DNA from 4 places in the Bacillus thuringiensis genome. Region 3 is predicted to be linked to each of the others. Evidence: predicted binding sites of a transcription regulator. Region 3 holds the regulator's gene; each other region holds the start of a gene.

Region 1 (6,295 bases), 1.8 Mb from region 3:
AGCAATTCGGTTAATGTTTCGTCCTAAATAAATCGTTGAATTCGAAGAAAATTGCGCAGGTTTACTTAACAATCCATATTGCATGAGCTTTTCTTGAATAGAAAGGTTCATATACTGAAGTTCTGCCTGTAAGGAACGAATATCTTTATGGTATTTACTGCATGATTGCATTAAGATGTCTACACTCTCAGCAGAACAAAATACAAGACGATCAACGCTGAAAATCTTATTGATTTGTTCAGAGGTTAATGTATATTCTTTCTTTTTGAAAGTTGGAATTTGATATATTTCTGCACCGGACTCTTGTAACATTTGCTTTATTGCGCTTTTTTTATTTGTTGCAGATGCAAATAAAACTTTCTTGCCGTGCAATGCCTTGCGTTCTTTCCAAGCGATTTGATTACGTAAGGAAACGACATCACCAACAATTGTCATAGAAGGATTAGAAATATTTTCGTTTTTGACAATAGAAACAATGGTAGACAGTGTTCCTGTGACAACGCGCTGTTTACCAGTTGTACCCCATTCAATGACTGCTACTGGCGTATCTTCTTTTTTTCCTGCTTGTAGTAAGTTTTCACAAATTGTAGGTAAGTTTTTTATACCCATGTAGTAGGCAATCGTGTCGCTATTGTGAGATGAATTATATTTTCCATGATCGGTTAAAGGACCTTTTGCATGTCCGGTTAATAAAGTGACACTATTACTGTAGTCACGGTGGGTGAGGGGAATACCTGCGTAGCTACTAGCGGCGATGCTAGATGTAATACCTGGTATAATTTCATATGGAATATTTGCTGCTGCTAAAGTTTCTGCTTCTTCACCAACACGGCCAAAAATAGATGGATCTCCGCCTTTTAAGCGGACTACGATTTTTCCTTCTTTCGCAAATTGAAGGAGGTGTGCGTTAATCATTTCTTGCCGCATAGTATGATTCTTTGGCATTTTTCCGCAATAAATAAGTTCACATGTTTCTTTTGTATAATTAAGAAAGGAAGGGTTTAATAAGCGGTCATATAAGACGATATCTGCACGATTTAAGCACTCTATCGCTTTTTTTGTAATAAGCCCTTCATCACCTGGTCCTGCACCAACTAAATATACATATCCGTTCATATTCGCACCTCGTCTATTTTTATTTAAAAGGAAGCCAGAGAAGGCTTCCTTTTGTAAATTACATGTATATATAAATATCCCCGTCAATAACTTCTACTTCATACGTTTGAATACAACCGTCATCAGGTTTTTGAACTTCACCTGTTAGTAGTGAAATTTTCCAATCATGTAGTGGACAAAAGACGAATTCTCCAGATACAATACCTTCCGCTAATGGCCCGTTTTTATGAGGACAACGATTTTCTACAGCTCGAATATCGCCATTTGAAAGGCGGAATAGGGCGAAAGACATACCTTTCATTTGCACCTCTTTACCGATTTGAATAGGAAGGTCTTCTGCACGCATAACTTTTATTTTTTCTTTCGTTTGTATCATATAGGTCACAGCTCCTTATTTCACAGTTTCTACTTCATACATCGCTTTTAATGATTTCGTTTCTAGTGCTTGTCCCCATGCTTCTTTATATGTGCCACGAGCTTTTTGGAAACGTTCATTTAACTTAGTGACCATATTTGCATCTTGCAGTATTTCTTTTATGCGATCGAAGCCTAAACGTTCTGTCCAGTAGGCAGTTCGCTCTCCGTAAATACCAGTTTCACGATAATATTGCATGTAAGCTGTAGCGATGCGAAGGACATCATCTTCAGTAGGGACAATCATTACAAAATCAGCTTCACGTACTTCTGTACCACCATTTCCGCCAATATAAAGTTGATATCCATTTTCGACACAAACAACGCCAAAATCTTTCGTCAGTACTTCCGCACAGTTACGCGGACAACCGGTTACACCCATTTTCATTTTATGAGGTGTATCTACCATTTCTAATGATTGTTCAAGCAACATACCAAGTCTTAATGAATCTTTCGTACCGAAACGGCAAAAACGAGAGCCAACACATGATTTTACATTACGAAGAGATTTTGAATACGCATATCCAGAAGTCATATTTAAGTCAGCCCATACGTTAGGTAAATCTTGTTTCTTGACACCGTATAAGCCAATTCGGCTTGCACCGGTAATTTTCACAAGTGGAACATCATACTTCTTCGCAACTTCAGCAATTTTCATTAAATCATCTGCTGTTGTAACGCCTCCGTACATACGTGGAATAACAGAGAATGTACCATCGTGCTGGATGTTACCATTCATTCTTTCATTAACGAAACGGGACGATTTATCATCTTCATATTCTTCTGGAATCGCCATACGTAAATAGTAGTTTAAAGCAGGGCGGCATTTCGAACAGCCGTCTTCATGTGCAAAACCAAGAACATTTCGTACTTCTTTTGGAGATTTTAAGCCTTTCTCGTGAATGGCCGCTACGACTTCATCACGGGATAAAGGTGTACATCCACACATACCGGCAGATTGCGCTGAGGCATCAAAAGCATCTCCAAGTGTATGAGATAAAACTTGTTCCACAAGCGGACGACATTTGCCACAAGACCCTGCGGCTTTCGTACAGCCTTTAACTTCTTCAAAAGTCGTTAACTCTTGTTCTAAAATGGCGTGAACGATTGTACCTTTCGTAACACCATTACATCCACAAATCGTGTCATCCGCACTCATTGTAGCAACGTCAAGTTCACTCTCTTCACCAGCTTTGTGAAGAATGGAAACTGGTGTATATTCTTGTATATCTTCTTCTTTCTTTAACATGCTAAAGAGGCGTGTACCGTCAGCTGTGTCACCATATAAAACGATACCGACGACTTTATTATCACGAATTAATACTTTTTTATAGGAACGTTTACATTCATCAAAGATGGATATTGCTTTCGTTTGATCATCTTCATAAATTTGACCAGCAGAGAATAAATCACAACCAGCAACTTTTAATTGCGTACCGACGATACTGCCCGAATATCCATCAGTTTGTAAATTCGTTATATGTTTTGCTAATATCGCACCTTGTTCATAAAGAGGAGCAACAAGTCCATATGCGATACCGTCATGTTCCGCACATTCTCCAACTGCATAAATGGACTCATCATTTGTTAGCATATAGTCATTGACTACAATACCGCGATTTACAATTAAACCAGCATCTTTTGCTATTTGCGTATTTGGGCGTATTCCGACAGCCATTACGATTAAATCACAATCTACAACTTCACCATCTTCAAATTGAATGCCCTCAACATGGTCTGTACCAAGAATCTTTACAGTTTTCTTTTCCGTTAGAAACTTCATGCCTTGCGCTTCTAAATCTTCGCGTAATAGAGAAGCTGCTTTCGTATCTAGTTGCTGCTCCATTAAGTTTGGCATTAAATGAACAACATGTACGTCCATCCCTAAGTCAATAAGACCTCTTGCGGCTTCTAAACCAAGTAACCCACCACCAATAACAACGGCCTTTTTCTTTTCTTTAGCGGTGTCTATCATAAATTGTGTATCTTCAATTGTTCGAAATCCTGTTACACCAGGAAGAGTAGAACCTTCAACAGGTAAAATAAAAGCACTAGAACCTGTTGCGATAATAAGTTTGTCATATGTAAGAGTACGATTTTTTTCTGTGACAATGACTTTTTCTTCTCGGTCAATACTTTGAACTCTTTCGTTTGTATATAAAGTTATCTCATTCTCTTCGTACCAACTATATTCATTCATAATGATATCTTGCATATTTGTTTTGCCTTGTAAAACGTGAGAGAGCATAATGCGATTGTAGTTTGGATGCGGTTCATCTCCAAAAATAGTAATCTCATATGAATCACTATTATGTTTTAATATTTCTTCCATACAGCGTATGCCAGCCATACCATTTCCGATCATAATTAAACGTTTTTTCATTTTCGTTTCCCCTTTTTCTGTGAAATGTTGAACAAAGGATTATATTTCTATTATAGAAAATCAAAAAAAGGGGAGATGTGATATTTATCACATTTTTATAATGATTCACAAATTGTTAAAATTCGGATTTATTCGAGAGGGATGTGTATATTCTTTACCAAATGAAAAAACAGGACATAAGTATGTATACTCATGTCCTGCACTTGATTTATACTCTCGTAATTGCACGTGGAAATAAAATGTTATTTTCTAAATGAATATGTTCAAATAAATCAGACTCTAGTGCTTCAAGGCGTTGGTAAACAAGTCGATAAGTGCCGCAAGCTCCTTCTGGAGGAGTAAAGTCATTTGTAACTTTACGAAGCTCTTTAATAATGTTGCCTGCGTGGTTATGTTCATTTTCCAACTCATCTACTACTTTACGTAATTTCACATAGTTTTCTTCAATTGGATTTTGTTCAAATTCTAAAATTAATGGGAAATCTTCTGTTTCTTCTTTAATTAAATGTTGTTCTAATTCCATCTTTAATTCGTGAAATAGCTTATGAATTTGAGCTAAGTGAGGCTGACTTGCTCCGTGGACGCGTAATACTTTTGTCACATACGGACTTAACTGTGGTAATTCTTCATTTAAATAGCGATGATGCTTATTTATAACATAATCAATCAATTCACGATAAGAAGCATTTTTCCAATCAATTTCAGATTCATTTAATCGTTTCGTATTATTATAAAGTGTATTTAATTCTGTAAGTACTTCTGTTGCTGATAAATTTCTTTCATGAATTGCATCAATAAGTGGTTTATTGCCACCACAACAAAAGTCTATTCTATATGATTTAAAAAGATCACTAGCTTTCGGGAATTGTGTAACGATCTCACCGACAATAGAAGTTTCAGTAAATGCATGTTTCATATGAACGCCTCCATAAAGTTTGAATGTAATAACTAAATTAAGAATAGCGATAAATTAAAATCTATGTAGTGATTGAAATCACTTATTCTGTGTCGTTTTTGAGAATAATAAGAAGAATGTTATTAAAATAAGGGGGAAAGTAATAAGTGGTAATATTTTGCGTTAATAAAAAAGAAGCTTAGTAGAAGCTTCTTTTTTATTGCTATTTTTCACATGCAATTCCATCGCCATCACGATCAAGATGAGAGCTATAACCTGGTTGCCCTTTATGTAAAGGGGCTTTCCCAGCTGCTCTAACTGCAGCACAATTTTTGTAGTATGCACTACTAGTATTTCCTGAAGTGGGTTGTGTTTGAGTTTGCTGTGCTTTTTGCTCTTCTTGTTGTTTACGAGCTTGTTCATCAGCCTGACGTTTTTGTTCTTCTTGTTGTTTACGAGCTTGTTCATCAGCTTGTCGTTTTTGTTCTTCTTGTTGCTTACGAGCCTGTTCATCAGCTAGACGTTTCTGTTCTTCTTGTTGTTTACGAGCTTGTTCATCAGCCTGACGTTTTTCATCTTGTTGCTTACGAGCTTGTTCCTCGGCTAGACGTTTTTCATCTTCTTGTTTACGAGCTTGTTCCTCGGCTTGACGCTTCTCATCTTCTTGCTTTTGAGTTTTTTCATCCGCCTCTTTCTTTTCTAGTTCTTTTTTCTGTTCGCTATTTTTTTGTTCTTCATTGTTAGAGGCAACTTTTGTACTAGTTGCTGTCGTTTTTTCAGAAGAAGGAGCTGAAATACCTAATAGCGCAACAAAAATGACAAATAATACGGCTGTAATAATAAATTGTTTTTTCGCTACACCTGTCTTCTTAATAACAGATAATATTGCAAGTACAAGGAAGAATATAAATAGAATGAAACTTAAAATAGCAAAAAATTCGATGACTGGGTGTTCAGATGTTGTTGTACCGGTCACTATTAATATAATTGAAATCATAAAAAGAATAACGGTAGGACGACCATATTGTTTTGCTTTTCCATTTTTCTTAAAGAATGAAATGATACATAAGATTAAAAGAATAAAAGCAATAAAAAATAAAGCTGCACCAATATTACTCAAAACCTCCATTTTCATACCTCCATTTGTAAGATTTTCTTTATTGATTATATAGGAACTTATTGGATATTACACGTATTATATAAATTTAGAAAATTAATATTTTTACTAGACCTATAAACATTTATTTTATATATAAGGAAAAATAGATATATTTCCTATTACTTTTTGAAAGAGATTTCATAAATTATAGTATATCGATTGAAAGGAGGAGATTTGAATGGAATTTCAATTGTTGGTAACTTGTATATTACAAGAAGGTAATGCTTACTTTTTAGTAACGAAGGTAGACGATGTTATTACGTTAAAAGTACCGATTACTGCGGGAGTAGCAGGTTTATTTTTAGCTTTAGGTGTACCAAGATGTTCT
Region 2 (6,295 bases), 680 kb from region 3:
AATGAATATGCAAGAGGTTTATAAATATTTAAGTACGGTATTGCCTGAAGGACATGTTAAACAAGATGAAATGTTAAAGAATCATACGCATATTAAAGTTGGCGGAAAAGCAGATGTTTTTGTTGCGCCTACAAATTATGATGAAATTCAAGAAGTTATCAAATATGCGAACGAATATAATATTCCAGTTACGTTTTTAGGAAATGGATCGAATGTCATTATTAAAGATGGTGGAATTCGCGGGATTACAGTAAGTTTAATTCATATTACAGGTGTTACTGTAACAGGAACGACGATTGTAGCACAGTGTGGTGCAGCAATTATTGACGTATCACGTATTGCTTTAGACCATAACTTAACGGGTCTTGAGTTTGCTTGTGGTATTCCAGGTTCAGTTGGCGGAGCGTTATATATGAATGCTGGTGCTTACGGTGGTGAAGTATCGTTTGTGTTAACAGAAGCTGTTGTAATGACAGGTGATGGAGAGCTACGTACTTTGACGAAAGAAGCATTTGAATTTGGATATCGTAAGAGTGTATTTGCTAACAACCATTACATTATTCTTGAAGCGAGATTTGAACTTGAAGAAGGTGTACGTGAAGAAATTAAAGAGAAAATGGATGATTTAACGTTTAAGCGTGAGTCAAAACAGCCTCTAGAATATCCTTCATGTGGTAGCGTATTTAAGCGTCCACCAAATAACTTTGCTGGTAAGTTGATTCAAGACTCAGGACTACAAGGTAAGCGAATTGGTGGAGTGGAAGTTTCTTTAAAACACGCTGGATTTATGGTGAATGTTGATAACGGAACAGCACAAGATTACATCGATTTAATTCACTTCGTACAAAAGACAGTTGAAGAGAAATTTGGCGTGAAGTTAGAGCGAGAAGTAAGGATTATTGGAGAAGATAAGGAATAACGAAATACGTATGAAGATATGAATTATTTTAAAATAATATTTGGGTATTGTTGACAATTTGTTTTCAATTCAATATAATGCTAATAATTTAACAAATAACATACGTTGAAAGAGCCCAGTAGCAGTTTGTCACTGTTAACGAGAGAGCTAGGGGTTGCTGGAACCTAGCACAAACAAACTTGCGAATTACACTCTGGAGTATCTTAGGTAATGCTAAGCGGACTAGCAATCGATATTATTGCTAAGAGTGGTATGAGTAGCTATGCTATTTATGCAAACTGGGTGGTAACACGGTGAATAATCGTCCCTATGTCTATCGTAGACATAGGGGCTTTTTTGTTTTTTAAAAATAAAGGGGATGACAAAAGATGAATATTATTGATGAATTAGAATGGCGCGGCGCCGTTAATCAGCAGACTGACGAAGAAGGCTTACGTAAGCTAGTAGAAGAGAAAAAGATTTCACTATACTGCGGAGTTGATCCAACTGGTGATAGTATGCATATCGGACATTTGATTCCGTTTATGATGATGAAGAGATTCCAATTAGCTGGCCATCATCCTGTTATTTTAATTGGCGGGGCAACAGGAACAATTGGTGATCCGAGTGGACGACAATCGGAGCGTCAACTTCAAACGTTAGAAGTGGTTCAGCATAATGTAGATGCGTTAACAGCACAAATGAAAAAGCTATTTGATTTTGGCGGAAATAGCGAAGTGAAGATGGTAAATAACTATGATTGGACACATGAAATAAATGTTATTGAGTTTTTACGTGATTACGGGAAAAATTTTAGCATCAATAGCATGTTAGCGAAGGATATTGTAGCAAGTCGTTTAGATACAGGTATTTCTTTCACAGAATTCACGTACCAAATTTTGCAAGCGATGGATTTCCATCATTTATACACGAAAGAAGATGTTCAACTTCAAATTGGTGGTAGTGACCAATGGGGAAATATTACGAGTGGTTTAGATTTAATTCGTAAGTTAGAAGGTCATGAGGCGAAAGTATTTGGATTAACGATTCCGCTATTATTAAAATCGGACGGTACGAAGTTTGGTAAATCAGCAGGTGGTGCGGTTTGGCTTGATCCTGAAAAAACGACACCGTTTGAATTTTACCAGTTCTGGGTAAATACAGATGACCGTGATGTAATTAAATACTTGAAATACTTTACGTTCTTAACGAAAGAGCGTATTGATGAATTAGCAGTGAAGGTAGAAGCGGAGCCTCATAAACGTGAAGCGCAAAAAGTGTTAGCGGAAGAAATGACGAAATTCGTTCATGGAGAAGAGGCGTTCCTGCAAGCTGGGAAAATTACAGCAGCGTTATTTAGCGGAGATATTAAATCGTTAACAGCTGATGAAATTGAACAAGGCTTTAAAGAAATGCCAACATTCCAGTCTTCAAAAGAGACGAAAAACATCGTAGAGTGGCTAGTCGATTTAGGGATTGAACCATCTAGACGACAAGCACGCGAGGACATTAATAATGGTGCGATTTCTATGAATGGTGAGAAAGTAACAGATGTGGGTACGGATGTTACTGTAGAAAATTCGTTTGATGGAAGATTTATTATTATTCGTAAAGGGAAGAAGAACTACAGCCTTGTGAAATTAGGAGAATAGTTTGTGTGAAAGGGATGGGAGTAGGAAGAATACTTCCATCCCTTTCATATACACAATTTAGACATAAAATAATCAGTAAATTTAGATAATTAAAAGGGTTATATTATTCTTCTGCCGAATAAATAAATTAGAGAAAATTACGGATAAAGTGAAACTTTAATCAGTGGGAGTTTTACTGCCCGCAAATAGCGGGATAAAAATAGCCCGAACCATGCTGGGCATGATTCGGGCTTATATTCAGATTAGTAAGCTAAGCTGAATAGACCTTTAATGTGTGATAAGTAACGAACGTTACTTGCTTCTTTCATTAATGATGCTGGTAAGCCTTTAAGTGGAGTATTGCTTGCTCCAATTGTAGCAACAGCATCTTTACGTCCTAGACTAGCAAGTGTTCCAGAGTTTACAGGTGCGAACTCTTCGAATGCTTTGCCTTCTAGTGCTGCGTATAAGTTGTATCCAATTAACTCACCCATTTGCCAAGCGATTTGTGCAGTTGGTGGGTATGGACGACCGTCTGGAGAGAAGACAACAGCGCTGTCTCCAGCAACGAATACGTCTTTGTGAGAAGTAGATTGTAGGTATGCATCAACTGTTGCACGTCCACGGTTAACTTCAAGACCTGATTCACCGATTAATGGGTTACCTTGAACGCCACCTGTCCAAACGAATGTGTTAGCAACAAGTTTTTGACCGTCTTTTAAGTCGATTTCATTGCCAGCAACGTTTGTTACAGGAAGACCTGTTAAGAATGTAACACCGCGTGCTTCTAGGCTAGTAGTTGCACGTTCGATTAAGTGATCTGGTAATACTGGAAGGATTTTTGGACCTGCTTCAACAAGAAGAAGTTTAACTTCTTTTGGATTTACGCCGTGGCTTTTTGCAAGTTTAGGCATAATGTCAGCAAGCTCACCAACTAGCTCAACGCCAGTTAATCCGCCACCACCGATTACGATTGTAGCATCAGCTTCGTTTTTCGTTTTCGCGTATTCACGAATACGGTCTTCAACGTGTTTGTAGATTTTGTTTGCATCAGCAGCAGATTTTAATACCATGCTGTTTTCTTCTAGTCCTGGAATACCGAAGTAAGCAGTTTTACTTCCTAAAGCAACTACAAGTGCATCGTAAGATAAAGTAGTGCCACCAGCTAGTTTGATTTCTTTGCTATCAACAGAGAATGACTCAACTGTTGCGATTTTAAGATCGATATCTTTACCTTTGAAAAGCTTTGTAAGTGGCATTGCAATTGCTTGCTCAGCAACGTTACCAGCTGCAAGGCGGTGTAGTTCAGTGATGATTTGGTGTGTTGGGTATTGGTTAATCACTGTAACTTGTGCTTCTGATTTGCTGTAATATTTACGTACGTTTAAAGCGGCAAGAAGACCGCCATAACCAGCGCCTAAGATGACAATTTGTTTTGACATAGTATGATATCCCCCGTCTTTACTAATTGTTGTTATAAGTTAAATTATTTATTGTTACGTTCTGCACTAATTTGAAGATATGCGTTCACAAAGCGGAACATTTTTTGTGCTTGTGGATCTTTTAGTAATTTTAATAGACCGAATAGGCCGATAACTTCAGTACTTTCGTCAGCACGATCTTTCGCTTCGATTGCAGTTGCAGCCATGCTTTTCACTGTATCTTTTACAGGTTCTACAAGCTCTGTAATTGCACCAACAGTGTCGCTTTTTAATACTTCATCAGTAGCAACAGTTTGAGCGAAGTCATAAGACTTAGTTAAAATGTTAACAAGCTCAGTTAATTTTGGAAGCTGTTCTACTAGTGTTGTTAATGATTCTTGTACCTCAGGTTTTAACAACTGATCAAGTACATCAAGTTGTCCTTGGCTAGCAGAAATTTGTACAGTTTCTTGTTCTGGCTTTGTTTGAGTCATAGTTTCTGGCATCTCCAATTCTCCTTTACGATAGCAATACTCTTATTTTTTATAAGTAAGATAGTAAACGTTTACGAAACTTTATGCAAAGTTTCACAAAACACAATAAAATGCCTTTAAATTTATGACAGCAAGTAAGCTGCAAACATAAATCTAAAACCATAACGTCTTACTTATTATTTATGAACTGTCCGATATATGGCTTGTCCGCATAATGGAAAAGCTCCGTTACCGGAAAGTGTATATAATATATATCCTATATTATATACTATATACACCTATGTTAACATAAAAATGATTCCTAATTATTTGATATTGAGTGTATAACGTAGTGCTGACAAGGTATGAAAGCGTATAAAATATTTTGTTTCAGTTAGAAATGTACATATATATATAGAAAAAAAGGAAAAAACGAACAAATTCATGTTCGTTTTTTTCTTTTTCCTATTATTCACCTTCCGCAATTAGCATCGATGTGTTACCTTCTTTTTCAAGATGGCATTCGCCCCAAGAACAAAGAGAGTCAAGAATGGATTCTAAAGACCAACCGTAGTCGGTAAGAGAATATTCTACTTTCGGTGGGACTTGGTTGTATACTTTTCTTTGAATGACCCCGTCGTCTTCTAATTCACGTAATTGCTGCGTTAACATTTTTTGTGTAATACCAGGCATGGAGCGTTTTAATTCACTCGTTCTCTTTGTACCTTTCGTTAAGTGACAAAGAATAACAACTTTCCATTTGCCGCCGATAACTTCTAAAGTCGCCTCTACAGGAATATTGTATTTCTTCATATGAAACCCTCCCTTTTTGAGTAAAGTAAGTTTAATAATACAAATGTTACTTTTTAGTACCTATAGCACTTTAAAGTACGTACTTTTTATTATGTTAAATATGTTTCATAATAGCACATGTAAGAGGCAAATGAGTAGTACGGTACTAAAAAGTGACTATGTTACTTTTTAGTGCCTATCGTACTTTAAAGTGCGTTCTTCAAAAAAAGAATGAAACCATTCATAATAGCATTTGTAAGTATGAAATATATGTTTTAGAAGATAAAAGGGCCTTTTTATCATACTATTATGATTGGATTTCTTGTAATAAGGAGGAATTCAATTGAGTTCATATACAGTATCATCTTCGGAAGTTCAGACGAATCGAAGAAGTATGTTTGCTTTATTAGCACTAGCAATTAGTGCGTTTGGGATTGGTACGACCGAGTTTATTAGTGTCGGTTTACTACCATCTATTTCGAAAGATTTAAATGTTTCGGTTACAACAGCCGGTTTAACGGTTTCCTTATATGCGTTAGGAGCAGCGGTAGGAGCACCTGTTTTAACAGCGTTAACGGCTAGTATGTCGCGAAAGACATTATTAATGTGGATTATGGTTATTTTCATTATTGGTAATGGCATTGCGGCGGTAGCAACAAGCTTCACTGTATTAATTATCGCAAGAATTGTATCTGCGTTTGCACATGGTGTGTTTATGTCAATTGGATCTACAATTGCGGCTGCAATCGTACCGGAGAATAAACGTGCTAGCGCAATTGCGATTATGTTTACTGGATTAACAGTTGCGACTATTACTGGTGTGCCAATTGGAACATTTATCGGTCAAGAGTTTGGCTGGAGAGCGTCATTTATGGCGATTGTCGTAATTGGAATTATTGCTTTCATCGCAAACAGTATACTTGTCCCATCTAATTTAAAAAATGGTGTACCTGTATCGTTTCGTGATCAATTTAAATTAATTAAAAATGGAAGACTATTACTTGTTTTCATTATTACTGCACTTGGATACGGTGGTACATTCGTAACATTTACGTATTTATCACCACTATTACAAGAAGT
Region 3 (6,295 bases):
GATAAGAAGTGGTTTACCTTGTTGTACCACTTGCTCTAATACTGGTAAGATTTCTTGGATGTTAGAAATCTTTTTGTCAGTAATTAAGATGTATGGGTTATCAAGAACTGCTTCCATTTTGTCAGAATCAGTAATCATGTAAGGAGATGCATATCCACGATCAAATTGCATACCTTCTACTACGTCTAATTCTGTTGTGAATCCTTTAGACTCTTCTAAAGTAATAACGCCGTCGTTACCAACGCGCTCCATTGCTTCAGCGATTAATTGACCTACTTCTTCGTCAGCTGCAGAAATAGCAGCTACTTGTGCGATAGAAGATTTGCCTTCGATTGGTTTAGAAATCGTTTTTAATTCTTCAATTGCAGCAGTAACAGCTTTTTCGATACCTTTACGAAGACCCATTGGGTTAGCACCAGCTGTTACGTTTTTAAGACCTTCACGAATCATAGCTTGCGCTAATACAGTTGCAGTTGTTGTTCCGTCACCAGCTACATCGTTTGTTTTGCTAGCAACTTCTGCTACTAATTTCGCACCCATGTTTTCGAATGCATCTTCTAATTCGATTTCTTTTGCGATTGTTACACCATCATTTGTAATAAGTGGTGAACCAAATTTTTTCTCAAGTACAACGTTACGACCTTTTGGTCCAAGCGTTACTTTTACTGCGTTTGCAAGAGTGTCGACACCGCGAAGCATCGAACGACGTGCTTCTTCACTAAATTTAATATCTTTTGCCATAATAATTGACCCCCTTGGATTTTTTAAGATTTATATAATTAACCGATAACTGCTAAAATGTCACTTTCACGTAAAATCAAGTAGTCTGTACCTTCATATTTCACTTCAGTACCTGCATATTTTGAGAAGATGATAAGATCACCTGCTGCTACCTCTAAAGCAACACGCTCACCATTTTCAAGCACTCGACCAGTACCTACTGCAACAACTTTACCCTCTTGTGGTTTTTCTTTTGCAGTATCTGGTAATACAATACCACTTGCTGTTTTTTCTTCTGCTTGAACAAGCTCAATTACAACGCGATCACCTAATGGCTTTAGCATGAACAATAACCTCCTCATTTTGTTATGTAAATTTTATTTATTAGCACTCAAGTCACCCGAGTGCTAACACACTTATAATAATAAATAATCTCAATTTCTTTTGCAAGTAAAAAAATCATAATTTTTTCGCAAATTACTATATAAACTTTCTATATAGAATACCGCCTTTACTATATGAAGCATTGTTTCCACTGCTCGTATGTTACAATATGAAAGGACACCCTAAGTTGTTTTCGCTATACACACAACTTTCTCCTGTCTTCTATTATAATTTCAAATAAGGATTTACGAAAAAAACATAATTTAAGTGAGGTTTATATCGTAGGTAGCATATTTACATGTTATCCTAACTTATCTCATACACTATAGTTAGAAAGGATGGTTAAACCATTTGAAAAAACAATATTGGTGGGTTATCGTTACATACATTTTAATGCAGTTATCTGGCGTTGTTGGATTACCACTTCTCCTAAAAACAGGACTCTATGATAATAGAGGGTTTACCATTGAGGAAAAAGGACAAATCATAACGGGACACTGGGCAATTATTAGCTTCTTTGTTGCATTATGTATCGTACTTTGGTTACTTAGAACAGATATTCGTGACAGGCATTTAGATTCAACGCGCTCTTCTGTTCCAGCTACAATTGGATGGATTTTCATCGGATTATTCTTAGCTTTCTTTTCACAAATAGTTGCCGGTATGATCGAGATGCAACTACTAGGAATTAAACAAGGTTCAGAAAATACAATGAAACTGATGGAAATTGCACGAACTACGCCTTGGTTCCTTATTGTTGTATCTATAATCGGACCTATCTTAGAAGAAATCGTATTTAGAAAAATTTTATTCGGTGCACTTTATAAGAAGTTCAACTTCTTTATTGCAGCTATCATTAGTTCGCTTGTATTCGCAGCAATTCATTTTGATTTTACTCACTTATTGGTATACACTTCTATGGGGCTCGTATTCGCCTTTTTATATGTAAAAACGAAGCGAATTATCGTTCCTATTGCAGCTCATGTTGCGATGAATACATTAGTCGCTATTGGGCAAATTTTTATGAGCAATGAGCAAATTCAAGAAATGATTAAAGAAGCTGAAAAAATGCAAGGCTTTATCGGAGGATTTTTTGTATGAGAAACTCACCATTGTTCATGGCTGCACTATACTTCCTTCTTGGATGTATCTTTACACGCTTCGCCATTACGAACGTGACAGATACAATCTGGAATGTGTGGACAATACTATTTGCAGTTATGGCAACAATTGATTTTAATTTGGCACTTCGCCTTATATTAGTTAAATTCACAAAGAAGAAACAATAATAAAACGCAGAGGTCGCTTCCTCTGCGTTTTATTGTGGATAGTTTTTCAAAAAGTAAACTAATGTTTGTAACTCTACAGCTAAATCAATATGATGAATTCTAATATTCTCTGATACGTTTAATCGTGCTGGTGTGAAATTCAAAATACCATGCACGCTCGTTTCAGCTAATCTATCTGCTACAGCTTGTGCTACTGTAGCCGGTACTGTTAATATTGCCACTTGTATATCATTTGATAATCTCTCTTCTAATTCATCTAAATGGTATACAGGAATGCCCCCGATTTCTGTTCCAACTTTCTCTTCACTAACATCAAATGCCATTTCAATTTTTGTATTATTGTTTTTCGTGAAATTATAATGTAAGAAAGCGGTCCCTAAATTACCTACTCCAATAAGTGCTACACGCGTGATATCATCTTGATCAAGTGTTTCGCGGAAAAATGATAATAAATAATTTACGTTATATCCGTATCCCTTTTTCCCTAACGCTCCAAAATACGAAAAATCTCTTCGTATTGTTGCGGAATCTACTTTTACCGCTTCACTCAATTCGGCCGATGAAACACGCTGCTTACCAGAAAGAGATAAGTTTTGGATAAATCGATAGTATAGAGGCAATCTTTTAGCAGTGGCTTGTGGAATCTTTTGCTGATCCATATGACCTCTCCTCTCTTCCTATCTTTATTCATATACTTTAATCAAATACAGAAGTTTAGCACTCATTAAATTCCTTGTATAATAAAGAGAAGAAGTATTCTCTCTTATTTTAAACTATACACTATTTTTAGTATGATTGAGAAATATAAACATGGCAAAGTTAAGAAATTATTTGAGGTGAAAACATTGATTTTATTACAAGTAAATGGACTTTCGAAATTATACGGTGCAGAAACAATTCTTGCAAACATAAAATTGGAAGTACAAACAAAAGATCGTATCGCATTAGTTGGAAGGAATGGAGCTGGAAAATCTACATTATTAAAAATTATCGCTGGTGAATTATCACATGATGGTGGCGAAATTATAAAACCGAAAGATGTCTCAATCGGGTATTTAGCTCAAAATACCGGCCTAGAAACGTCTTTAACAATTTGGGATGAAATGCTAACCGTCTTTACCCACTTACAGCAAATGGAGACAAAACTTCGAAGGCTTGAGCAAGAAATGGGAAAAGAAGAAAACTTTTCAAACGAAGCTATATATGAAAGATTGTTAGCTGATTATGACCAATTGCAACTCAATTATAAAGATCAAGGTGGATATCAATATGAAGCGGATATTCGCTCCATTTTAAGCGGCCTTGGCTTCCCAGTTGAAACGCACCAGACGACGATTTCTACTTTAAGCGGTGGGCAAAAAACAAGATTAGCTCTCGGGAAATTATTATTAACAAAACCAGACTTACTTATTTTGGACGAGCCTACAAACCATTTAGACATCGAAACATTAACATGGCTTGAGCAATATTTACAAGGTTATCCTGGCGCAATATTAATCGTTTCACATGACCGTTATTTCTTAGACAAACTCGTTACACAAGTATATGAAATTTCGAATAAAGAAAGCAGACGATTTGTTGGTAACTACAGTAAATATTTAGACTTAAAATCAGCCTTATACGAGCAAGAAATGAAACGTTACGAAAAACAACAAGATGAAATCGCAAAACTTGAGGACTTCGTTCAAAAGAATATAGCTCGCGCCTCTACAACGAAACGTGCTCAAAGTCGCCGTAAACAACTAGACAGAATGGAATTATTAACGAGACCATTAGGTGATTCTAAGTCAGCATCATTCCACTTCGATATTGAAAAGCAAAGTGGAAATGATGTTTTACAAGTAAAGGATGCAACCATTGGCTATGATGAGGACCCTATAATTGAAAACGTAACTATGCGCTTAACTCGCGGAGATAGTGTTGCTTTAGTTGGTCCAAACGGAATTGGGAAATCTACATTATTAAAATCTATTGTGAATAAGTTACCACTATTAAATGGTGATGTTTCTTTCGGATCAAATGTATCTGTTGGTTATTATGATCAAGAGCAAGCAAACTTAACATCTTCTAAACGGGTTTTAAATGAACTATGGGATGAATATCCACTGCAACCTGAAAAAGAAATCCGTACTATACTTGGGAATTTTTTATTCACAGGAGATGATGTACTGAAACCAGTATCTTCCCTTAGTGGTGGACAAAAAGCTCGATTAGCTCTTGCGAAACTTATGATGCAAAAGTCAAATTTATTAATTCTGGATGAGCCTACGAACCACCTTGATTTAAATAGTAAAGAGATTTTAGAGAATGCTTTAATTGATTATCCAGGGACTCTTCTATTTGTCTCACATGACCGCTACTTTATTAACCGTGTAACAACGACTGTGGTTGAGTTATCAACAGAAGGTGCACAGGAATATTTAGGGGATTACGATTACTATGTGGAGAAGAAAAATGAAATGATTGAACGCGCAGCATTTGAACAACAAGAACAGCAAGAAAATCAGGCACCTGTTCAAAAAACTGTAGCTCAAGAAAAATTAAATTATCTCGAAGAAAAAGAGCGTAAACAATTAGAACGTCAACGCACTCGAAAAATTGAAGAACTAGAACAAAACATCTTAAACTTAGAAGAAGAAATTGCTACGTTAGAAGATCAACTTTGCTTACCAGAAATATATGCAGATTATGAAAAAGCGAGTGAAATTACAACAAAAAAACAAACGCTACAAGAACAACTTGAAACTTGTATGGCAGAATGGGAAGAGCTGCATGTATAAGAGTATTTAATAAATAAGGAAGATGTCTCATCAGTCATGATTTCTGACTATGCGACATCTTTTTTTAAGTACATAAATAATTTTTTGAATATATCAATGGTAACTCGGGATATTTCAACGATTTTTCAAATACATCTATCGTAACCCTATATATATAAACGATTCGACACGAAATATCGATTTACCGACAAGGATTGACAATATCAGCACCCTCTATAATGGAGGGATATTTCAAAATGTTTTTCAGGGATATCTTCTTACTTTTTATTTCCCGAAAAACAATACATCCAAAGGTCAGACTTCATCTAGTTTATCCACAAACTTATACACATATCCACCTTTATAAAATAGCTACTAAAACAACTTTTCCACATTATCCACAACTAACAAAAAAGTTATCAACACTTCATATACACAACAAAACCCACATTATCAACAGATAATATGGGTTTTATCCACAAGCTGTGGTTAATTATGTGCATAACTATGCTTCAATATCTAATCCTGGATTCGCATTTAAGGCTAATGTTGCACGCTTGCCTTGTTCATACGCAATTGTCCCTGCCGCTGCAATCATTGCTGCATTATCTGTGCATAAAGATAGCGGTGGAATAATTAGTTCAATGTTTTCTTTTTGTGCAAATTCCTCTTCTAATCGCGCACGAAGTCCTTTATTAGCAGCTACTCCACCAGCAAGAAGTAATTGCTTTACATTATAAGCTTCTGCTGCACGAGCTGCTTTCGTTACAAGTACATCTATTACACTTTCTTGGAAACTTGCCGCTAAATCTTCTGGTTTAATTTCTATACCACGTTGTTTCGCGTTATGCACAGTGTTGATAACTGCTGATTTCAATCCACTAAAGCTAAAATCATATGAATTCGGTTCTAGCCATGCACGAGGCAAATCAATTGTTGGTTCTCCTTCATGTGCAAGACGATCAATATGCGGACCACCTGGATATGGCATAGATAACGTACGAGCTACTTTATCATATGCTTCTCCAGCTGCATCATCTCGCGTTTCACCAATTACTTCAAATGAACCATGTTCTTTCATATAAACAAGTTCTGTATGCCCACCAGATACAACAAGTGATAATAGCGGGAATTGAACTTCTT
Region 4 (6,295 bases), 240 kb from region 3:
CATTATCCGTAACACCGGGAACTAATACGTGTCGTACCCAAATCGGTTTATTCTTATCCGATAAATAACGAGCAAATTGTAAAATATGTTCATTTGGTTTCCCTGTTAATTTACGATGCTTTTTGGAATCAATATGTTTCAAATCCAATAAAACTAAATCTGTATAATCCATTAAAATATCTAGCTTATTTTGGAATTCTGGTTCCTCAGAATAACAACCACCAGAAGAGTCGATTGTTGTATGGATACCAGCCTCTTTACACTTTTTAAACAACTCAATTAAAAAGTCTAGCTGTAATAATGGTTCTCCACCGCTAACTGTTATACCGCCTCCGGAGGCTTCAATAAATGGAAGGTAACATGTCACATCCTGCATCACTTCTTCAACTGTTATTTCTTTACCTTTACCGATTTCCCACGTATCCGCATTATGACAATATTGACAACGTAATAAACACCCTTGTGTAAATATGACATAACGAATCCCTGGGCCATCAACAGTACCACAAGACTCTACAGAATGTATTCTTCCTTTTACCATGTTACTTCCTCCTTTATTGAAACAGCCTCCCTTCGCTATATATTAAAAGCGAAGGGATACTTTTTTCATTTACATGCTTTCATGCATTGTACGGTTAATTACATCAATTTGTTGTTCACGAGTTAATTTAATAAAGTTTACAGCGTAACCAGATACGCGAATTGTTAATTGTGGATATTTCTCAGGATGTTCCATTGCATCCATTAATGTTTCACGATTAAATACGTTAATATTTAAGTGATGGCCTTCTTTTACTGCATAGCCATCAAGCATAGATACTAAGTTACGTACTTGTACATCATCTTCTTTACCAAGTGCTTTTGGAATGATAGAGAATGTATTAGAAATACCATCTTGTGCATCTTCATATGGTAATTTAGCTACAGATAATAATGAAGCTAATGCACCTTTTGTATCACGTCCATGCATTGGATTTGCACCTGGTGCAAATGGTTCTCCAGTACGGCGTCCATCTGGAGTGTTACCTGTTTTCTTACCATATACAACGTTAGATGTAATAGTTAAAATTGACATTGTATGAACGGAATTACGATATGTTTTATGTTTACGAAGTTTATTCATAAATGTTTTCACGAGATTTACAGCGATCTCATCTACACGATCATCATTGTTACCGTATTTAGGGAAGTCTCCTTCAATTTCGAAGTCCACCGCAATACCATTTTCATCACGGATTGGTTTTACTTGTGCGTATTTAATTGCACTTAATGAGTCTGCTACTACAGATAGACCCGCGATACCTGTTGCCATTGTACGAAGAACATTTGTATCATGAAGTGCCATTTCAATACGTTCATAGCTATATTTATCATGCATGTAATGGATAACATTTAATGTATTTAAATATAGACCCGCTAACCATTCCATTGTCATATCAAACTTATGCATAACTTCTTCATAATTTAATACTTCAGAAGTAATTGGTGCGTACTCAGGACCAACTTGTGCTTTTGATTTTTCATCTTTACCACCGTTAATCGCATATAATAATGCTTTCGCTAAGTTTGCACGAGCTCCAAAGAACTGCATTTGTTTACCGATTCTCATTGCAGATACACAACAAGCAATTCCGTAATCATCGCCGTAATCAGCACGCATAATGTCATCATTTTCATATTGAATTGCTGATGTTTTGATGGACATTTTCGCACAGTAGTTTTTAAAGTTCTCTGGTAATTGTTTAGACCAAAGAACTGTTAAATTCGGTTCTGGAGCTGGTCCTAAATTATCTAATGTATGCAAGAAACGGAATGAGTTCTTTGTTACTAATGGACGACCATCTAATGCCATACCACCGATAGATTCAGTTACCCAAGTTGGGTCACCAGAGAATAATTCATTATAATCAGGTGTTCTTGCGAATTTCACAAGACGTAATTTCATAATGAAGTGATCTACAATTTCTTGTACTTCTTCTTCTGTTAAAGTACCATTTGCTAAATCTCTTTCAATGTAAATATCTAAGAATGTAGAAGTACGTCCAAGACTCATTGCAGCTCCGTTTTGCTCTTTAATCGCTGCAAGATATGCGAAGTATAACCACTGGAATGCTTCTTTTGCATTTGTTGCTGGTTTAGAAATATCGAAACCATGAGAAGCAGCCATTTGTTTTAGTTCTTGAAGTGCACGCATTTGCTCAGATAACTCTTCGCGTAAACGCATTGTATCTTCGCTCATTACACCACCAGTTAAATTCAAATCAGCTTTTTTCGCTTCAATTAAATGATCAATACCATATAATGCTACGCGTCGATAGTCACCGATAATGCGTCCACGACCGTATGCATCTGGAAGACCAGTAATAACACCTGATTTACGTGCATTTCTCATTTCTGGTGTATAAGCATCAAATACACCTTGGTTATGAGTTTTTCTCCAATCTCTAAAAATACGACTAAGTTCTTTATCCATTTCGTATCCATAAGATTCACAAGCTTGTTCTGCCATACGAATACCACCATATGGTTGTAAAGAACGTTTAAATGGTTTATCAGTCTGGAAACCGACTACTTTTTCAATATCTTTATTTAAGTATCCTGGGTCATGTGATGTAATAGAAGAAACAATTTTTGTATCCATATCAAGAACGCCACCGTTTTCACGTTCTTTTGTTGTTAAATCCATTACTTGATCCCAAAGTTGTTTCGTTGCTTCAGTTGCTTCTGCTAAGAAAGATTCGTCTCCTTCGAAAACGTTTACATTATTTAAAATGAAATCGCGAACATCAATCTCTGCTTTCCATTTTTCACCTTTAAAGTTTTCCCATGCGTTTTTAACATTTTCTAATACTTGAGTCATCCTAATCTCCTCCATTTTTGATTAGTACAGGACTAAGATTTTTTATATAACAGCTTACACACTTAGAATACTACTTTTTTACGAAAGTGAACGAATTAGTTGTGACATGTTTGTGAAATGTTGAGCAAACTACTATATATATAGTGTTAACTTCATTTAAAAGTCTTTAAAATTAACCCTTTCCTTAATTGTATTTTTTTGGTATCCTTATATACGAGTCCTATTTTGTAATATAAGAACAATACCCATTGTAGAGCTGTAATACTCTTATCTCCTAATCTGTTATAGTTTTTATAACAGAACAAAAAAGTGTACACATGTTGTACACTTTTTTTGTTACTTCTATAAAACATCTCTTTTTCTATTGCCATCATAGAATCCGCCACGATTGTCTGTTAATGCAATTATTTGCTCTAGTCCTTCTATATGATCACCTATAATTCGAAGTACAGCTGGAGGATGACCTATTTTTGCAAAATGTTCACTGGGACGAATACGGTTCATCTTATCAACCTCAACACGACATACACATGCAATTTCAAATCCAGAAAGAAGAGCCTTCACTTGTGCTACACAAGGTGACAATAAAGATTTATATCCAATTGCTTTCAAACACTTGTGGCTAAATGCATTAGGTACCGCAATAAGTGAGCCTACCCCTAAATCCTTTCTATCACAAGCTAAATTTAGTGCATACTTAAATGCAGTTACAAGATGAAGTGGTACTCTTAAATCTAAATAATGATTTAAATCATTTAATGCGACGTCCTTTCCATCTGCTATAGCTTTTGTAAAAGGATATAACTCACTAGCTGGAATAACAAAATCACCATCTATAAATAACACAATTTCTCCTTTTGCAAAATAAGTTCCAAGTGAACGCCCTACATCGTTTCCAAGGGCTTCTTTATATATAATTGTTGTTGCGCCTTTGTCTTTTGCAATCGTTGCTGTTTTATCTGACGAACCATTTACGACTACGATGATTTCAAAAGGTTCAATTTTACGAAGCTCTTCTATAACGTTTCCAATTGTTTTCTCTTCATTTTGTACAGGAATAACAACCGATAGTTGCTTTCCTTTATACAAATTGGATGTAACGCCCCAGCCTTGATAAAAATCTTCAAAACTTAAAGTATGATAGACGCTATTCCTTTTCCTATTTCCATCATAATATCCCCCGCGTGTATCACTACTTACTATTCGTTCTGCAACTGCTTCTATATGATCACCTATCATTCGTTTTTCAGATTGAGAAAGGCTCGTGCCATATGCAGCATGTTCAATCGGTCGAAATTTATTTGGCGTGATAACATCAATAGCACAATGACGGCTAATTCTCCATTTACTTTGTGCTATACGTAAATGAGCTACAATAGGATTAACTAAACATTCATATCCAATACTTTGGACGACTTCTTTCGTCAACGCATGAGGTACAGATAATAAAGAATCTATTTTTAATTCTTCGCGCTCTAACATTGCATTTAATATTTGGCGCCATACTGTAATAGAATGTGGTTTTTGATTCTTTAAAAATAATGCGTCCAAATTATTTAAAACGATGTCAGTCTGATCATGTAAAATTGGATTAAGAAATAATTGTAATTTTGAAGTTGGAATAGCAAAGTCCCCATCTATAAATAGTAATACATCACCTATTGCATCTTTTGCGCCAACTGCACGCCCAACATCGTTTCCTAATAGTTCTTTATGCCTAATTATTTTACATCCTAACCGATCAGCAACCTCTTCTGTACCATCGTTACAACCATTTGCTATTACAATAATCTCTACTGGATTTAACGGTTTTATCGATTGAATAACGTCTGAAATCGTATCTACTTCATTACTTGCAGGAATAATAACTGATAGCGACTTAGCCATTGTTTTCTTCACGAAACCATTTAATAGTTTCTTTCAATCCTTGTTCCCACGTTACTGTCGCTTGAAATTGAACAAGTTCTCTTAACTTCGTTACGTTCGGCCTTCTATTTGGAATTTCTTCAAAGCCATGTGGATATACTTCCTCAAAAGGAACTTGTACAATTTTCGAAGAAGATTTCGTTAGTTTTTTAATTGTTTCTGCTACTTCTTTTATACTCTGTTCATTCTCAGAACCTATATTAATAATCTCACCATTTACCTTCTCATCCATTGCCCGAATTGTTGCTTCTACCGCATCACTCACATACGTAAAGCAACGTGTCTGCTTTCCATCTCCATATACGAGAATGTCTTCTCCTTGCAAAGCTGCACGGATAAATCGTGGGATTACCCCTGCATATGGACCATCTTTCGCTCTTGGACCATAAATATTAAAATAACGAACAATCGTTACAGGTAAGCCTTCTAATGCGTATCCTAAACATAATGTTTCTTCTAACGTTTTACAAACTGCATAACTCCAGCGAATTTTAGAAGTTGCCCCGTACAATCGATCTCCTTCTTCAGAGAAAGGCGGTTTGCCTTTACCATATACTTCTGAAGTAGATGCAAAAACTACTTTCTTCTTTCCTTTTAATGCTGCTTGTAAAATGTTTCTCGTTCCATCAAAATTCGTTTCAATGAGCTCTATACTTTTTTCCATTGTCGTTTTAACACCTAAAATTGCTGCTAAATGAAACACTACATCATGTTGATTTACTAATTCATAAATAGAGTTTTTGTCTAAAACACTTATTGGAATAACCCGAATCTCTTTCATTAGCTCATTATGATACTTATTTTTCCCTTTATAGAAGTTATCCACAATCGTGACTTCATAACCCCTTCTCACCAACTCTTCAGCTAAATGAGATCCAATAAATCCGGCCCCACCTGTAATTAAACATTTCTTACTCATACACTCACCTTCTTTATAATTCCCCGTGTATCTATTACTCGGTTCATTCCTTTAAAAAGCTTCCAATCGATATTAGAGTGGTCAGTTAAAATTAAAATACAACCTGCCTCTTTAAATGTTTGTTCATCCAAAGCAACAGATTGATACACCTTATCTCCAATTTCCGCGGAAGAAATATATGAATCATGGTATTTTATCTCGTATCCTTCTTTTATTAGTAATTGAATAATTGGCAAAGCCGGTGATTCTCTCAAATCATTTACATCTTTCTTATATGCGATTCCTACAATTAAAACTAGTCCGGGTGATTGTACCATGCCCTTTACTTTCCGGACTATTTTCTCTGGCATTTCTTCATTAATTACATGTGCCGCCTCAATTAATTGACTAATTGCCCCATTCTTTTTTATTCTCCATTGAAAATATAAAGGGTCTACGGGAATACAGTGCCCCCCTATCCCTGGTCCTGGCCAATACGGAGTAAATCCAAACGGTTTTGTAGATGCCGCTTCAATGGCCTCATAAAAATCAATCCCTAAACTTTCACATAATGTGTTTAACTCATTTACTAAAGAGATGTTAACTAAGCG

What was found. Region 3 encodes Rex, which represses fermentation and respiration genes when NADH is low (regulators of the CRP and FNR family bind a similar motif). Its sites were predicted from a motif close to TTGTGAAATATTTCACAA; they were not measured.
Positions count from the first base shown of each region.
Region 1: nirB (NADPH-nitrite reductase large subunit) is a predicted target of Rex. The motif match lies at 3,989-4,006, and genes of this name have one in related genera.
Region 2: AC241_RS25225 (DUF1641 domain-containing protein) is a predicted target of Rex. The motif match lies at 4,526-4,543, and genes of this name have one in related genera.
Region 4: pflB (formate C-acetyltransferase) is a predicted target of Rex. The motif match lies at 2,971-2,988, and genes of this name have one in related genera.

Region 1 covers NZ_CP012099.1:2,047,486-2,053,780, forward strand. The annotation lists gene AC241_RS10745 (uroporphyrin-III C-methyltransferase) at 1-1,116, opposite strand, end outside; gene nirD (nitrite reductase small subunit NirD) at 1,175-1,492, opposite strand; gene nirB (NADPH-nitrite reductase large subunit) at 1,508-3,913, opposite strand; gene ric (iron-sulfur cluster repair di-iron protein) at 4,122-4,829, opposite strand; gene AC241_RS10765 (excalibur calcium-binding domain-containing protein) at 5,032-5,937, opposite strand; gene exsG (exosporium protein ExsG) at 6,146-6,295, shown strand, end outside.
Region 2 covers NZ_CP012099.1:4,863,851-4,870,145, reverse strand. The annotation lists gene murB (UDP-N-acetylmuramate dehydrogenase) at 2-919, shown strand; T-box leader at 1,016-1,231, shown strand; gene tyrS (tyrosine--tRNA ligase) at 1,288-2,550, shown strand; gene AC241_RS25230 (NAD(P)/FAD-dependent oxidoreductase) at 2,793-3,971, opposite strand; gene AC241_RS25225 (DUF1641 domain-containing protein) at 4,016-4,456, opposite strand; gene AC241_RS25220 (winged helix-turn-helix transcriptional regulator) at 4,892-5,236, opposite strand; gene AC241_RS25215 (MFS transporter) at 5,610-6,295, shown strand, end outside.
Region 3 covers NZ_CP012099.1:251,250-257,544, reverse strand. The annotation lists gene groL (chaperonin GroEL) at 1-741, opposite strand, end outside; gene groES (co-chaperone GroES) at 780-1,064, opposite strand; gene AC241_RS01525 (CPBP family intramembrane glutamic endopeptidase) at 1,456-2,205, shown strand; gene AC241_RS01520 (YdiK family protein) at 2,202-2,393, shown strand; gene AC241_RS01515 (redox-sensing transcriptional repressor Rex) at 2,423-3,052, opposite strand; gene AC241_RS01510 (ABC-F family ATP-binding cassette domain-containing protein) at 3,239-5,173, shown strand; gene tsaD (tRNA (adenosine(37)-N6)-threonylcarbamoyltransferase complex transferase subunit TsaD) at 5,658-6,295, opposite strand, start outside.
Region 4 covers NZ_CP012099.1:490,821-497,115, reverse strand. The annotation lists gene pflA (pyruvate formate-lyase-activating protein) at 1-541, opposite strand, end outside; gene pflB (formate C-acetyltransferase) at 611-2,860, opposite strand; gene AC241_RS02560 (hypothetical protein) at 3,013-3,234, opposite strand; gene AC241_RS02555 (glycosyltransferase family 2 protein) at 3,203-4,747, opposite strand; gene AC241_RS02550 (UDP-N-acetyl-alpha-D-glucosaminuronate decarboxylase) at 4,740-5,705, opposite strand; gene AC241_RS02545 (nucleotide sugar dehydrogenase) at 5,702-6,295, opposite strand, start outside.